2 regions of the Paenibacillus ilasis genome follow, and region 1 is predicted to be linked to the other one. Evidence: riboswitches for the same ligand, from Rfam matches in the RefSeq annotation. Region 1 holds a riboswitch; the other holds the start of a gene.
The links. A riboswitch is a leader RNA that binds a small molecule or an ion and turns the genes downstream of it on or off. The one in region 1 is predicted to bind cobalamin.
Positions count from the first base shown of each region.

Region 2: it holds a riboswitch for cobalamin, as region 1 does, so the genes downstream of both, ACETK5_RS23090 (ribonucleoside-diphosphate reductase subunit alpha) here and ACETK5_RS01655 (helical backbone metal receptor) in region 1, are expected to answer to the same signal.

Region 1 covers NZ_JBHDJG010000001.1:302,484-309,955, reverse strand. Annotated here, with positions in the region: gene cobT (nicotinate-nucleotide--dimethylbenzimidazole phosphoribosyltransferase) at 1-292, opposite strand, end outside; gene ACETK5_RS01665 (ABC transporter ATP-binding protein) at 359-1,144, opposite strand; gene ACETK5_RS01660 (FecCD family ABC transporter permease) at 1,141-2,187, opposite strand; gene ACETK5_RS01655 (helical backbone metal receptor) at 2,184-3,188, opposite strand; cobalamin riboswitch at 3,445-3,647, opposite strand; gene ACETK5_RS01650 (histidine phosphatase family protein) at 3,800-4,636, opposite strand; gene cbiB (adenosylcobinamide-phosphate synthase CbiB) at 4,627-5,604, opposite strand; gene ACETK5_RS01640 (adenosylcobinamide amidohydrolase) at 5,601-6,335, opposite strand; gene cobD (threonine-phosphate decarboxylase CobD) at 6,403-7,472, opposite strand, start outside.
Region 2 covers NZ_JBHDJG010000002.1:659,142-666,613, reverse strand. Annotated here, with positions in the region: gene ACETK5_RS23110 (hypothetical protein) at 252-413, opposite strand; gene ACETK5_RS23105 (GmrSD restriction endonuclease domain-containing protein) at 552-2,336, opposite strand; tRNA gene ACETK5_RS23100 (tRNA-Thr) at 2,634-2,705, opposite strand; gene ACETK5_RS23095 (MTH1187 family thiamine-binding protein) at 2,814-3,119, opposite strand; cobalamin riboswitch at 3,480-3,713, shown strand; gene ACETK5_RS23090 (ribonucleoside-diphosphate reductase subunit alpha) at 3,909-6,242, shown strand; gene ACETK5_RS23085 (ribonucleotide-diphosphate reductase subunit beta) at 7,115-7,472, shown strand, end outside.

The DNA.
Region 1 (7,472 bases):
TCAGGAAGTTCATGACCATCTGGGGCGTTACCTCAGCCGGAAATGCGCTGACTCCTTCTTCACAGACTCCATGATCACCAGCCATGACAACGACGGATTTTTGGGTGAACGACGGCTTCATATTCCTTGTGATCCCCGCTAATTGGATCGCTAGCGACTCCAGCTTGCCCAGACTGCCCGGAGGCTTCGTCAGCGTATCCAAATAAGCGGCTGTTTCGTTCTGCACCTCCACGCTCAGCGGTTTAATGTTTGCCATGATGCGATTTAAACGATTCACGATTGTATCCGTCAATGAAACGACCTCCTCATATCTTGTTCCTAAATCTTACATCCCCAGCGGAACATGCGGCAACATCGGTCAGGACCACGTGCTATTCGCCGTTAACAGCACCTGCGGAGCACCATTCTCGGGATGGGCGACAATCGAGGGCTCCACCCGAAAGATTTGGCGTATATACGCCGCTGTCAAAACTTCCTCCGGCTTGCCAACCCCCGCGATCTTTCCCTGATCAAGCACCAGCAGTTTGTCGCAAAATTGAGCTGCCAGATTCAGATCATGCAGTACGCTGATCACCGTAATCCCGGACGAGTTCCGCCACTCCGCCACCATATCCATGAATTGTAGCTGATAGCGGATATCCAGATAGGTCGTCGGTTCATCCAGCATCAGCAGCGAAGGCTCCTGGACCATTACCTTGCCAAGTGCTACACGCTGGCGTTGACCGCCGCTTAACTCGGTAAGCCGCCGTTCCTCCAGTCCATGCAGATCCAGCTTTCGGATAACGGCCTCAATGAGCGGTGCTGCATCCTTTTCTTCACGGCCAAGCCAGTTCAGGAATGGGAATCTTCCCATCTCCAGCACTTCCCGGACGGTAAAATCGGTAGGATCAAGCCCTTCCTGCTGAAGCACCGCCACGATCCGGGCCAGTGCCTTTCGATTATAGTGTCCAAGCGCCTTCCCCCGAAGCGTCACGATTCCTTTCGTAGGACTCTCCACACCGGATAACAGCTGCATCAAGGTAGACTTACCGCTTCCGTTCGGACCGATGATTCCCCACCATTCCCCTTCGGCAATATGAAGGTCCACGCCTTCAAGAATCGGCACCTTGCCATAGGCTTTGCCAAGTCCTTGAGCTGTAATCATGATAAACCCTCCCTGCGCCGTTTTTTGTTCCGGTATAGCAAATACGCAAAGAATGGAGCGCCTATGAATGCCGTAACCACACCGAGCGGTATTTCCGTTGGTGCCAGCACGGACCGTGCCGCCGTATCGCACCAGACCATGAACATCGCGCCGCCCAGAGCCGACAGTGGAACAATGACGCGATAATCGGAGCCGGTGATCAGCCGGATCATATGCGGTACCACAAGTCCCACGAATCCAATCACGCCGGAGACCGACACGGCTGCGGCGGCAAGCAGGGTAGCCACGATGAGCACGCTGGTCTTCAGCCGATCCACATTCAAGCCCATATGGGCGGCCTGCCGTTCCCCCAGCGACAAAATATTAAGCTCTCGGGACCTGCTCCATAAGTATATAAATCCTGCGATAAAATACGGGAAAAGGATGGCCGTATACGACCATCCACGCATGCTCAGGCTCCCCATCGTCCAGTACAGGATCTGGTTTACCGTATCTTTGGACATGACCGTCAAAAAGGAAACGACGGCGCCCAGAAACGACTGCATCACCACACCGGACAGAATGAGCCCGTGGATCGGCAGTTTTCCTTGATCCCTTGCCAACAGCAGAACGGCCCATAAGGTGCCTGCTCCGGTCATAAACGCTACCAGCGGCAGCGTGTAACCTCCGGCAAAGGAGTATTCCATCCCGAAAAAAATCAGGGATGCTGCACCAAGCGCAGCACCCGAGGATACACCGAGCGTAAACGGATCCGCCAGCGGATTGCGAAGTACGCCTTGAAAGGCGGCTCCGGCCACCGCCAGGGAGGCTCCAACGAGCATCCCAAGCAGGATCCGCGGCAATCTCACCTTCATGAGGATTTGCTCGGAGGAAGCTTCCCAGCCCGGAACGATGGAATCGCCGATTCCCGGCAGCCTGTGCAGCAGCATCGCCCCAATCTCTCTCACAGGCAGGTGCACGGAGCCGATTCCGAGACTGACAACCAAGGTTAACAGTAATAGGAGTATGCCGGCCGCACCGAATCCTGCAAGTTTTTTACTCATGGATTCATCAGTTCCGGATAAACGGCCTTCGCCACTTCAATCAACCCTTGCGTCACACGGGGACCCGGACGGCTCAGCAGGTTCGCATCCACGGAAATGACCTGATCATTCTTGATGGCATCGATCTCATCCCAGCCGCCGCGCTCCTTAATCAGCTGATCCAATGTTTTCTTGGTTGCTTCATCTACCACATCGTCCGTGTACAAAATGACATCGGGGTTCGCAGCGATAATATTTTCCTCGCTGATTTCGAACCAGCCTTCCGCATCGCCGGCTGCGTTGACGCCGCCAGCTAAGGTGATGATCTCATCCATAAACTCGCCCTTGCCGACAGTCCATCCCGGAGAGAATTCTACGTATACTTTCTTCTTGTCTTCATCCTTCACGGCTTTCACGGCTTCCGTAACGGTAGCCAATTCCTGCTTCATCTGATCCACGACCGCTTTCGCCTCCGCTTGACGGTCGGTAATTTGCCCGATCAGTTCGATGTTCTCCATCACGGCATCAATGGTTTTCGGATCATTGACGAACAGGGTAACGCCAAGCTCACGCAATTTCTCGGCATTCTGGGCATTCATCGAAGCGGCAAATACCACATCGGCATCGGCTGCAATAATAGCCTCTTCATTCACTTGAAACCCGCCCAATTTAGGCTTGGATTTGGCCGCTTCCGGATAATCGTCATTATCGGACACGCCAACGATTTCCTCATCCAGGCCCAAGGCGAACAGTTTTTCCGTCTCGGACGGTGTCAGGGATGCAACTTTGGCCGGAGCTTTCTCAAACGTCATTTCAACCCCGGTTGAATCCTTAACGGTCAGCGGATACGCCGTTTTAAGCTCTTCGCCGGAATTTGCCGGCGCTTCGTTATTCTGCTCTTCCTGCTGTGCAGGCGGCGTTGTATCCTTCGGCGCCGCTTCTTCGCCTCCACAGCCGACCAAGGCCAGGGCCATCAGTATGGCTACCAGAAGTACGGACCATGTTTTGTTTAATGCTTTCATCTCTTGAAATCCCCCTATACATAATTGAGAACCTGGCGCTGCAAGTCTACATTCCTTCAACTGATCCTTACCGGGAGAAAAACATCAATCGTCATACTCCAAAAGAAGCAAAAATCCCTGACTCCTCGTAAACAAGGACTCAGGGATTACGTTTTAACATAAGGACATCTGGATAACCGTTCACAGATAGCGCCTTAAACTTCCGCCCATACATGCTGCATGGGTTCGGCAAACGTAATCCTCTCCTCGAAGGACCGTCATTCATTCGCCGAGGGCAGGTCTCCTGACTTGCAGGCTGTAACGACTTCTCCGCCTTCCCAAGCGCTATGGCTCAGTGGCATATGGAGAAGTCCCTGCTTCACAGTGGCGGGACCGTGCCGGACTTGCACCGGCTTCCCTATTAACCCGGCAGAAAGACAATAACGCCTTCTGTCCGGGACCCTCGCAAATAATATGAATTTATGTATGATAGGCCAAGCATGGTTTCTCTGCCCAAGATTATAGGCGATAAACCCTCCTCTTACAACCGAAAGTTTCGGTCGTTTCAAATGCGTCAGGATACGGATTCATCCCGTTATCGCCCATTCCGCACCGATATCATACGATTTCATTTATTCGCTTACCCGTACGCCTTGCCAGCGTTCTCCATCCCATGTCAATTGCAGCTTGAGCTCCTCGCCCGGCGATACCTGCGTCCCCCAGAATTCCGTATGCGGAAGGGTGGCTGCGGCGATCTGCCGGATAACGCCCCCATGGGTGACCACAAGCACATCAAGCCCCTCTCTCTGTGTTCCCAGGCCGTAGCCAGCAGCCTCTGCCTCTGCCTCTGCCTCTGCCTCTGCCTCTGCCTCTGCCTCTGCCTCTGCCTCTGCCTCTGCCTCTGCCTCTGCCTCTGCCTCTGCCTCTGCCTCTGCCTCTGCCTCTGCCTCTGCCTCTGCCTGCACAAGGGTATCCGGATCTTCCTCCACATGCAACAGTTCCTTCAAATCCAAAGACAATCCGGTCAAAAATGCCTGAACCCGGGAACGGAACGCTTCCCAGCTCTCCCCATTCGGCGGCGTAACTTCTGCAGGGTTATCAATCCAGCGCCGATAAGAGGTATCCGACTTCAAATCCTCGTAGGTGTTCCCTTCCCAATCCCCGAAGTCAAGCTCGCGCAGGCGCGGATCATACTCGACACCCGGTATAAACCTGCCCAAAGCTTCATCATCAGGAATAGCAGCCATTGTTGAATCCGATAGGATAACATTCAGCGTCTGCCTGCATCGAAGGAGATCACTGCAATAGATCCGGACAAACTGCCCGGTAAAAAACCTTTCCCGCAGCGGGAGGAGCTGCTGTCTGCCTTCCCTCAGAATCCCTTGATCCTCGTGACCGAGATAACGGCGCTCCTCGTTCCACAGCGTGCGGCCATGACGGACCAGATGCAGCGTGATCCTCATATCCATAACCTTCCTCCTGATGCGGCAACAAGTCCGAGCACCACGGTACCCAGTAACGTAAACAAAACCGATACGCCCAGCAGCAAACGGTTGGTCACCCGGATATCCTCCGCTTCAAGCGGGCGATCAGCATCCCCCATGTAAGCCCGGAACGAGATGATACCCTGATAGGAATTCTCGCCTCCCAGACGAATGCCCAGAGCACCGGCAACGGCCGATTCCGGGAAGCCGCTGTTCGGACTGGGGTGCTTTCGCGCATCTCTTCTGACCATCTTGATCGCTTTTTTCCATTGCAGCGAAAACATCGCAGCTACCATGGTCAACAGCCCTGCGGTCAGGCGTGCCGGTATCCAATTGGCCATATCGTCCAGCCTTGCGGATGCCCAGCCGATATGCTGGTATTTCTCGTTTTTATAACCGACCATGGAGTCGAGCGTGTTTACGGCCCGATAGGCCATCGCCAGCGGCGCTCCCCCGATCAGGGCAAAAAACAGCGGAGCGATCACCGCATCCACGATATTCTCCGCAACCGTCTCCACCGTTCCCCGCACAATCTCCGGCTCATCCAGATGGCCGGTGTCTCTCCCGACAACCATGCTGAGCGCGCGCCGGGCCTCCGCGATATGGCCGGAGCGAAGATGGCCGTAGACCTCCAATCCTGCCTCTCGCAGCCCCTTGATGGCAATCGTAGTCGCAATAAGCACGATCTCCACCCCCCACGCAAGCCAAGGATGAATCGCCGCGCACAGCTCCAGCAGCAGCCACGCCAGCACGAAGGAGCCGCCGGCCACGATCACCGGCAGCAGTATCCCCGCCCGCTTCAGGCTCTGAGCGGAAGTCGCCCAATGGCGAATCCAGCCTTCAACCCGGCGGATGGCTTTCCCCATGCCAATGACGGGATGGGGGAGCCATCTCGGATCTCCGATCAGCAGGTCCAACACGACCGCAGCCCAAATGACCCACACGACGGTCATATCCGGTCCTCTCTTTCGGCGGCAATGCTTTCCGTAACACTCTCGTAGACAAGGCGGCCGATCATGCCGCCCAGATCGGTTGCGGTTCCGGCATAATGGTGATTTACGCCATAGGCTGTATTGCCGCTGACCCCAAGGACCATGGCGTCCGTTGTCGTCCCGGTCGCGACGGCTCCGGTTTCATGATCTTTCACGCCCAGGTCATGCAGCGCGGCGGCCTTCGCTTCCGTCGCGGTCAACACGGCGTTCAGCATGCATGCCGGCGTCATCATCCCGTCGATCAGCAGCATAATATTAATCGTGCCCGGCTGGTAAGCCGCAAAGGTCGTTCGACTCGACCCGGCACGGGCTGCATTGCCCACGCCGGCGGTGGTGCAGCAAAGGATGGAAACTTGTTCACTCCGCTCTTCCCGGATGGAGGCATATTTCAGGTTTACCGCCGTCATCAATCCAGCTGTGGATTCAGCCGGATAACCGTGAGCACCCATAAAGTTAAACATATCGTTCACGGGGTCGCTGCAATCATAATGCCGGTCCACATAACGGTTCACGATATGATCCAAACGCACGAATCCGCCGCCATATATGGCGCTGCTAATAAACGCAGCCGGCTCCGGAAGCGATATGCGGATATGCGGCTGTTCCTGCTCCGATTCGAGGGACACCACCGCTCCTTGCCACGCATTCGAACGATATAAGTGATTCTTGCCTTTCAGAAAAGGTACGGCCATGCTTCTCTCTCCCTGCTCTCTATGATCTAAATCCGCCTGATCCCAAACTCATTTGCCGCTTGATATCCTAGGTTGCTTCTTCTTCAGAACAAATCCCAAAAACCTCCGCCATAATGGCAAGCAGCCTGTCGTTATCTTCAACATGTTTAACGGCCAGCCGGATATGACGCTCACCGAGGCCCGGGTACATGGCGCAGCTGCGGACAAGCACGCCGCGTCTCCCCATCTCCGACTGAAACATCTCGGCATTCCAGGGCCGCGGAAGCTCCATGAGTAGAAAATTGGCCTCCCCCGGCGTAACGTCAAGCCCCAGTGCTCGTACACCCCGTATGAGCTTCTCGCGCTCTGCGCGAATCAAATGCAGCGTATTCTGCTCGTAGTCCCTCCCGCTGCCAAGACATGCCTCTCCTGCAAGCAGCGCCAGTCCATTGACGCTCCATGTCACCTGCTTGCCTGCCATCTTGCGTATCACATCGGGATGCGCGGCCGTATACCCGAGCCGCAAACCCGGAATCGCATAAAACTTGGTCATCGATCGGACAATCACGGTTCGAGGATAGTCATGAAGCTCTGGCATCAGGGTCTGTCTGTCTTCAAGCGGAATAAAGTCGATAAAGGCTTCATCCAGCACCAGCCAGGTCCCTTCTTGCTCAGCGCATGCCGCTATTTCACGGATATCCTCAAGGCTGTACTGAACCCCGTTCGGATTGTTGGGCTGTCCCAAAAACACGAGATCCGTGCGAGCCAACAGCTCCATCACATCCGCCTTGTCTGCACGCCAGTCCCTCTCCGGATGTCCGCACACGGAGCGGATGTCCGAGCCAAATTTTAAGGACAACTCCCGGTATTCGGAAAAACACGGGTCAACCACGCCCACAGTCCTTGGCGTAAGGCCCATCAACAACAGCGCCATACACTCGGCCGCCCCGTTGCCGACTAAGATTCGCCGGGGGTCGGTGCCTAACTCCGCTGCGAGCAGCTCCTTAAACTTGCGGTGTCCCGGATCCGGATAACGAATGACCGCACTCATTCCCTCTTGTAAGGCCGTAATTACCCCTCGCGGCGGTCCGAGCGGGTTAATATTGGCGCTGTAATCCAGGAAAGCCGAGGCTTGCCTTCCGAATTCGGCAGCCGCCG
Region 2 (7,472 bases), on a different contig from region 1:
AACATAACTTTGATTAATTCAAATGAGTATAAATCATCGTCACCAACTTCATTAACGGTATCCGAAAAAATGATACCTCTTATTGCCCTGCTGACGTCGATAAACTTGATTTCTTCATCCACAAATAAGAATTCGGTGGGGTAATCATTACATTTTTTGAATTTAGGATCAATCTCTTGATTTTTAAATTTCTGAGATAGCAAGGAAAATAGCAGTGAAATTTTTTCAACTGCGGACGAGGAGTTAACCCATTACGATGAAGTCATAATAGGAATATACTGGGTTGGAAATTTTGCTAAAAGCCCCAATTTGTTCACAAGCATCTCAAGTCTTTGAACTCTATCTGCTAGCTTTACAATTTGATCTTTTTGGTCATTTATAAGTCGTAAAATATCATCATTATTGTTAGCCATATAGATCAACACCTTATCTAAATTTGATATAACAAAACGATGGATTTAAAGCAATCCATCGTTTATTAAAATCAAGGAATGTCCAATGATCGGTCACAGTACGGCCAAAAATCGGTCACATATAGGTCATATTCCAAACTAATTAAATCTATTAAAAAATTTAGGATAATCGATAGCTTGAACTTCGGCCACATTGGCCCCATGACGGGAGTAATACTTACCGCCATAAATCATTGCTGTTTGGCCTGAATGCACGGTAAAAATAATGATATCTTTATCAAAATAATTTATCACCCGAACATTACGCATTATAATATCCTTAGCTTCTTCAGTAATGGGCTGTTTTTTTATTTCTTGAGTGATCCATCTAAAAAAAGAGTCAAGATCTTTTCTTAGAAGTTTCGCTTCATGTCCAATACCAGTAATGCTGAAGCCCCTATAATTCATAGGCTCAACACCATAAATTTCCTTTACTCTCTGACCGTCAGAAATTTTATCAGAGACACCTACACAAACATATCCCGTAACACGACGACCGTTATTAGCCATTGCAGTTAGTGTTTTCATTATTTTCGAGAAACTAACTTCATCAAATATATTAGAACCATCTAATATTGTAAAACCCTGTTTAAAATCATAAAGAGTCTGTTCTGTCTTGGATTGCATTAACAAGGACTCAAATTCAGTAATCCACTTATGACTAGTTGGATTAGTTGTGTCACGATCTTTAAAACAACTTTGTAAAATACCAGCAATTGCATTTATATTGTCATTTTTGTTTGAAGCACTCCAGTTTCCACCCTCTGGTATTGATATATGCGATGCAATGCCATCTAGTTTCCGTTCTAATTCAGTATAACTTACTATTTGTTTGTTCTCTTTTATTAATAATTTATGAAAAGCTAAAAAAATCACTTGGAAATATCTTGGTAATCTTTGTGCGGGATCACCAAAAACTAATTCCCTAAATGTAGTAGAACTTATGCGAAGAACGGCTCTTATCTCATCATAAATATTAATAAATTGTTCTTCCAACTTATCAGTTCCAAATTTTCTCAACTGCAATTCCAATTCAAAAGATCTTTCCCCCTCCTTTAACCCGTAGTATTGATCAGAAATTACCGAACTAGACGGTGGAACATCGGGAAAGGCCATTGCAGCTAAAATATCAGAGATCAGTTCCTCATCACGTGCTTCCCTTACCATCTCTTTAGTTAGAACGTTGTTATTTACCCAAAAGATATCCTCTACTGGTATTCCGTAATCCAAGCCAGTGCTAGTGATACTTATTTCTTTCATTTTATTTAAATTAAGTATGTTTCCTGATGAAACATCCGTTCTTATTTCAGCCGCTATCCTGCGTACTAGATCATTGAAAATACCAAGAGTACCTGCTGATCTCAATTCTTGTCTGGACAAATGTTTCCCATAACTATTTATTCGTATAAAGATTTCGTCCACTTTACTCTCATCGTTAAATGAATATACTGATAACGGCAAAACATAACTTGCTAATGCTTCACATACATCTCTTTCAAGTATTGGTTCCTTTTGCTTCAACATGCCTTTATCAAGAAGAGATTTCGATTCAACCATTGTCTCAAGATCAAAGTACTTATTTTCGTAATCGAATTCCCCCTCAATGAAGGACATAATTGCATTTAACCTTTGCATTCCATCAATAATTTCAAAAACTGAAATTTGATCATAAACCGAATCAGCAAGGAGTAACAAAGGAACTGGATACCCTTTTATTATAGAATCAATAAACTTTCTTTTTTCATCAATGGTCCATATTAGTTTTCGTTGATATCTTCTATTAACTATAAATAGCTCATTTTGATAAAAGTTGTAGAGCCGTTGAATAGTCTCACTTCGAATGGATAATTCACGTTGCGTAGAGGGGAGATTCTTTTTTTCCACCAGTCTCATTCCTTTACTTAGGAGTATTATAATGGTAATGATAATATATCAAATCATTATTGTACATGAGTGTGGTTAAAGTTAAGTCTTACGGGAAGCAGTACTGAAAATATCGGCGATTCTATACTCGGCAAGGAATTTGACGCTTTGATCGAGAACAAAAGTGATCCTACCGACGGTGAAAACAACACTTCATCAGACTAAAGGGTAGAAAAATGGTAGAAGAACGGAATAAATAACAAAAATGGCGCGATTCCGAAAACTCGGAAAGCCGCGCCATGATTGACTTTATGAAGATGCTGGTGAAGGGAATTGAACCCCCGACCTACGCATTACGAGTGCGTTGCTCTACCCCTGAGCTACACCAGCAAATGTGGTTCGATGTTATTCCTCACGAAACAACAAAAATTATTATAATACTTCAGCAACAAAATGCAAGCCCTATTCTTACGGAAATATCCTCCGAAAATGGCGGCATTACCCGCCTAACTTCTCCTGCACGGACTGGATCTTCTGTTTGCTCGAGGAAACTTGGTCCCTGCGGTCGTCGATCTTCACGGAAGTCGATACGCGCTGGGCACCGGACAGAAAAGGCGCTTCATGCAAAGCCTCAATTGCCCGCCAGATCATGCTGAGCTCTCCCTCGATGATAGTACTCATCGAAGTCAGCTCATAGGATATTCCATCCTGCTGTTTCAATATACGCTGCATCTCGGCAACATAAGAGCTCAAACTCGTTGTTGCGGTTCCGATCGGAATCACCGTTACCTCCGCTATAGCCATCTTTTAAAACCTCCCTCGTTCCCATCTCATCTGTTATGGAATGCTTTAAACTTCCGGATACAGTTATCATATCAATTCTAGCCCTTCATATCAAAGTCCGTCAGTCTTAACTTCACACAAGATATGGTGTTCCTTCCTCGTCTCGTCCATACGAATACATCTTATTTTGTCAAAACGATAATATACGTGGTATCAGCGCAGAAAAGGTCGCATTTGGTCACAATTCAGGAAATGTTATGGCCTTTTGGCAGTTTCTTAACTGGCACAATGACCGCTCGTTTGCTATAATTCTTTTTGCGTTCAATTTTAAGAATATGGTTTACAAACACAATATATTGGGTTAAATTAGATTAACAACAACCAAATATAGTGTATGTAGGTGCCGGATCAACCTATAAGGCAGTCCGGCTTAATAGGGAAGCATGGTGTAAATCCATCACGGTCCCGCCACTGTAAGGGCTCTTAGGCTGTTTATGAACCATCAGCCATCCCCATACGACATATGCCACCGAGGAACCGGAGCAAGGTCCCGGGGAAGGGAATGTCGAGGGAAAAAGCCCAAGTCAGGAGACCTGCCTATATACAGATAGACACCAACCTACGGGGTTTTAGGTAAGTGTTCGTTAAACTTGCGTCTGTACATAACATCTTGCCCGTTCACGAGCTTATGGCAAACGTCATTTTCGAATCACAGCGCACGGACATTTTCAAGCCTGCCCGCGGGTTTTAGAAAATGTTTTTTTGATGTCCTTTTTCATATTTCCCCCGAAGAAAGCGAGGAATTTATTCATGCCCCAGCTCGTAGTTAAACCGAACAACCGTCAGCTCGCCTTTGATGAAATTCGTCTCTCCGTCTATGCCGACCGGACTCTAAAAGGATTGGACATGCTCGATAAGGAGCGTCTGCTTCGCGGCGTCAATGCCAAATTGCGCGGTGAGCAAGTTACCGGCGAAGAAATCAGCAGCGCCTTCACGATGTCCGCCCTTGAGCTTGTAACCAAGGAAGAACCGAATTGGAAGTTTGCAGCTGCGCGTTCGTTTCTGACCTCTTTATATAAAAAAGCGGCCACCAACCGCCGATACAAAGCCTATCCGGAGGAACCGTACGGTGCCTTCTACCCGCTCATTACGGAGCTTGTACAGAAAGGCATCTATCGCGAGGATCTTCTGACCAGCTACACCAAAGAACAAATCGAAGAGCTCGGCGAATGCATCGATCCAAGCCGCGATCTGCTGTTTGATTACATCGGTCTGTTGACGCTGGCTGAGCGTTACCTGGCAAACGACTTTGACGGTCGCGTCATGGAACTTCCGCAAGAACGCTATATGGTCATCGCGATGTTCCTCATGCACAACGAGCCTGCCGACAAGCGTCTTGACCTTGTCAAAGAAGCCTACTGGGCCATGAGCAACCTGTACATGACGGCTGCTACGCCGACCATGTCTAATGCAGGCAAAAAAGTAGCCGGCCAGCTTTCCAGCTGCTTCATCGATACCGTGGACGACTCCCTGGAAGGAATCTTCGATTCCAACACGGATATTGCCCGTCTCAGCAAAATGGGCGGCGGCATCGGGGTCTACCTCGGTAAAGTCCGTGCACGCGGCTCTGACATCCGCGGTCACAAGAACACCAGCTCCGGCGTTATCCCTTGGATTCGCCAGTTGAACAACACCGCTGTTAGCGTTGACCAATTGGGAACTCGTAAAGGCGCCATCGCCGTTTACCTGGATGTGTTCCACAAAGACATCCTGTCCTTCCTCGATCTGAAGTTGAACAACGGTGACGAGCGCATGAGAGCACATGACGTGTTCCACGGCGTATGTCTGCCTGACCTGTTCATGGAGGCTGTAGAAGCACGTGAAGAGTGGAGCCTGTTCTGTCCGCATGAAGTGAAGAAAATCATGGGCTGGAAAGACGAGAACGGCCGTCCGCTGGGCTTGGAAGACTTCTATGATCAAGGTCAAGGCGAAGGCGAATTCCGTCAAAAGTATGCTGAAGCCGTGGCGAACCCGCTGCTGCCGCGCATTACGGTACAAGCCATCGACATTATGAAGCGCATCATGAAATCCCAGCTTGAAACGGGTACACCGTACATGTTTTACCGCGACACGGTCAACCGTGCAAACCCGAACTCTGCGCATGGCATGATCTACTCTTCCAACCTGTGCACGGAGATCATGCAGAACCAATCTCCGACAGTCGTTGAACAAGAGGAGCTGGTTACGAAAGACGGCCAAACCCGGATCGTCATTTCCAAAATCCCTGGCGATTTCGTTGTCTGCAACCTGAACTCCATCCACTTGGCTCGTGCTGTACCTGCCGGTGTGCTGGAGCGTCTCGTTCCAATCCAGGTTCGCATGCTGGATAACGTCATCGACATTAACAATATTGAAGTTCTGCAAGCTCAATATACCAACAGTCAATATCGTGCGGTCGGTCTCGGCACCTTCGGTCTGCACCACTTGCTGGCGCTGGAAGGCATCCGCTGGGAATCCGACGAAGCCGTTGCCTATAATGACAACCTGTATGAGCACATCAACTACCTGCTCGTTAAATCCAGCATGGAGCTGGCTAAGGAAAAAGGCTATTATCCGAAATTCAAAGGCTCCGACTGGGAGAGTGGCGAGTACTTCACGTTCCGCGGTTACACCGACGGCGAGCATGAGGGCAAGTTCGTAACCACCGAACAGTGGCGCGAATTGCAGCAAGAAGTACAAGCGAACGGCGTCCGTAACGCATGGCTGTTTGCCATCGCACCGAACGGCTCCACATCGATCATCGCAGGTTCCACGGCGAGCATCGATCCATTGTACGAACTTCTTTCTTATGAAGAAAAAACCACCTATAAAGTGGCTAACCCGGCTCCGGATCTGTCCGAAAAAACGATCTGGTACTATAAAACGGCTTTCTTGATCGACCAGCATTGGTCCATCAAAATGGCTGCCGCCCGTCAGCGTCACGTTGACCAGGCGCAAAGCTTTAACCTGTATGTCCGCCCTGATATCCGGGCTTCGGAATTCCTGGAGCTGCACCTGCATGCCTGGAAAGCCGGCATCAAGTCCACGTACTATGTACGCAGCCGTGCGCTGACGATTGAAGAGTGCGAAAGCTGTGCTAGCTAACTTTCGATAGACCTAATTTCGAACCCACCCAAACCCTCCCTTCCAAGGGAGGGCCCCAAGGGCTCTGCCCTCTGGACACCCGCAAGGTGTGCATGGTGTGAATGAGGCGCTTCTACGTTACTCTGGTGGCTAGGAGCGCTTTCTCCCTTCGGGAACGCTGGAATGTAGTGCGGAGGCTAATGAGTTACTTCGTGCGATTGATTGAGCTGCTGCCTGCTGGGATCGCTCTCCCCTTGGGAGTCGCTCCTCATGCGGTGCAAGGACCACCAGTTACTTCGTGCGTTTAATTGAGCTGCTGTCTGCTGGGATCGCTCTCCCCTTGGGAATCGCTTCTCATGCGGTGCAGGGACCATGTGTTACTTCGTGCGTTTGGTTGAGCTTCTGCCTGCTGGGATCGCTCTCCCCTTGGGAATCGCTTCTCATGCGGTGCAGGGACCATGTGTTACTTCGTGCGTTTAATTGAGCTGCTGCCTGCTGGGATCGCTCTCCCCTTGGGAATCGCTTCTCATGCGGTGCGGGACTACTGAGCTACTTCGTGCGTTTTGTTAAGTTACTGCCTGCGTGGATCGCTCTCCCTTCGGGAATCGCCTCTCATGCGGTGCAAACAAGCATCAAACGGCTGCATCCGGGTGTTCCCCGCATAGCAGGAGTGGATAAGCTTTCTAAATAGAAGACTACAAGGGTAAGGGTATCCAATCGGAAGAGTTTACGTCCGCATTTGGGAGTCCTTTGCAACCTTAAAAATACATTCAGGCAAAGGGCGGACAACAAGCGGCTGGAGATGGATACCCGTCCCGTGAATATGCTGGGAATTGTCCCTCAGCTTTGCCTATTCGCCGCCCTATCATGATATACAAGGAGAGAAAATCGGCATGCAAATGCAAAAGATATTTAACACCGAAGCACCCAACCGTTCCACTCGCGTCATTGAAGGTGAATGCTCCGGGATCTTGAACTGGAACGACATTCGGATGCCTCATATGTATAAGCTGTATAAGGTCCTGCTGTTGAACCACTGGATCGCAGACGAGATTCCGATGTCCAAGGATGCGCAGCAATTCCCCCGCCTGGACCCTGAAGAGCAGCGCACCTTCAAGATCAATATCTCCCTGCTCGCTGTTCTGGATTCCATGCAGACGATGTTTGTAAGTGACGTGAAGCGTTATTTCACCGATTCGTCGCTCGAAGCCATCTCAGCCATCATCGGTCAGCAAGAGGTGGTTCACAACC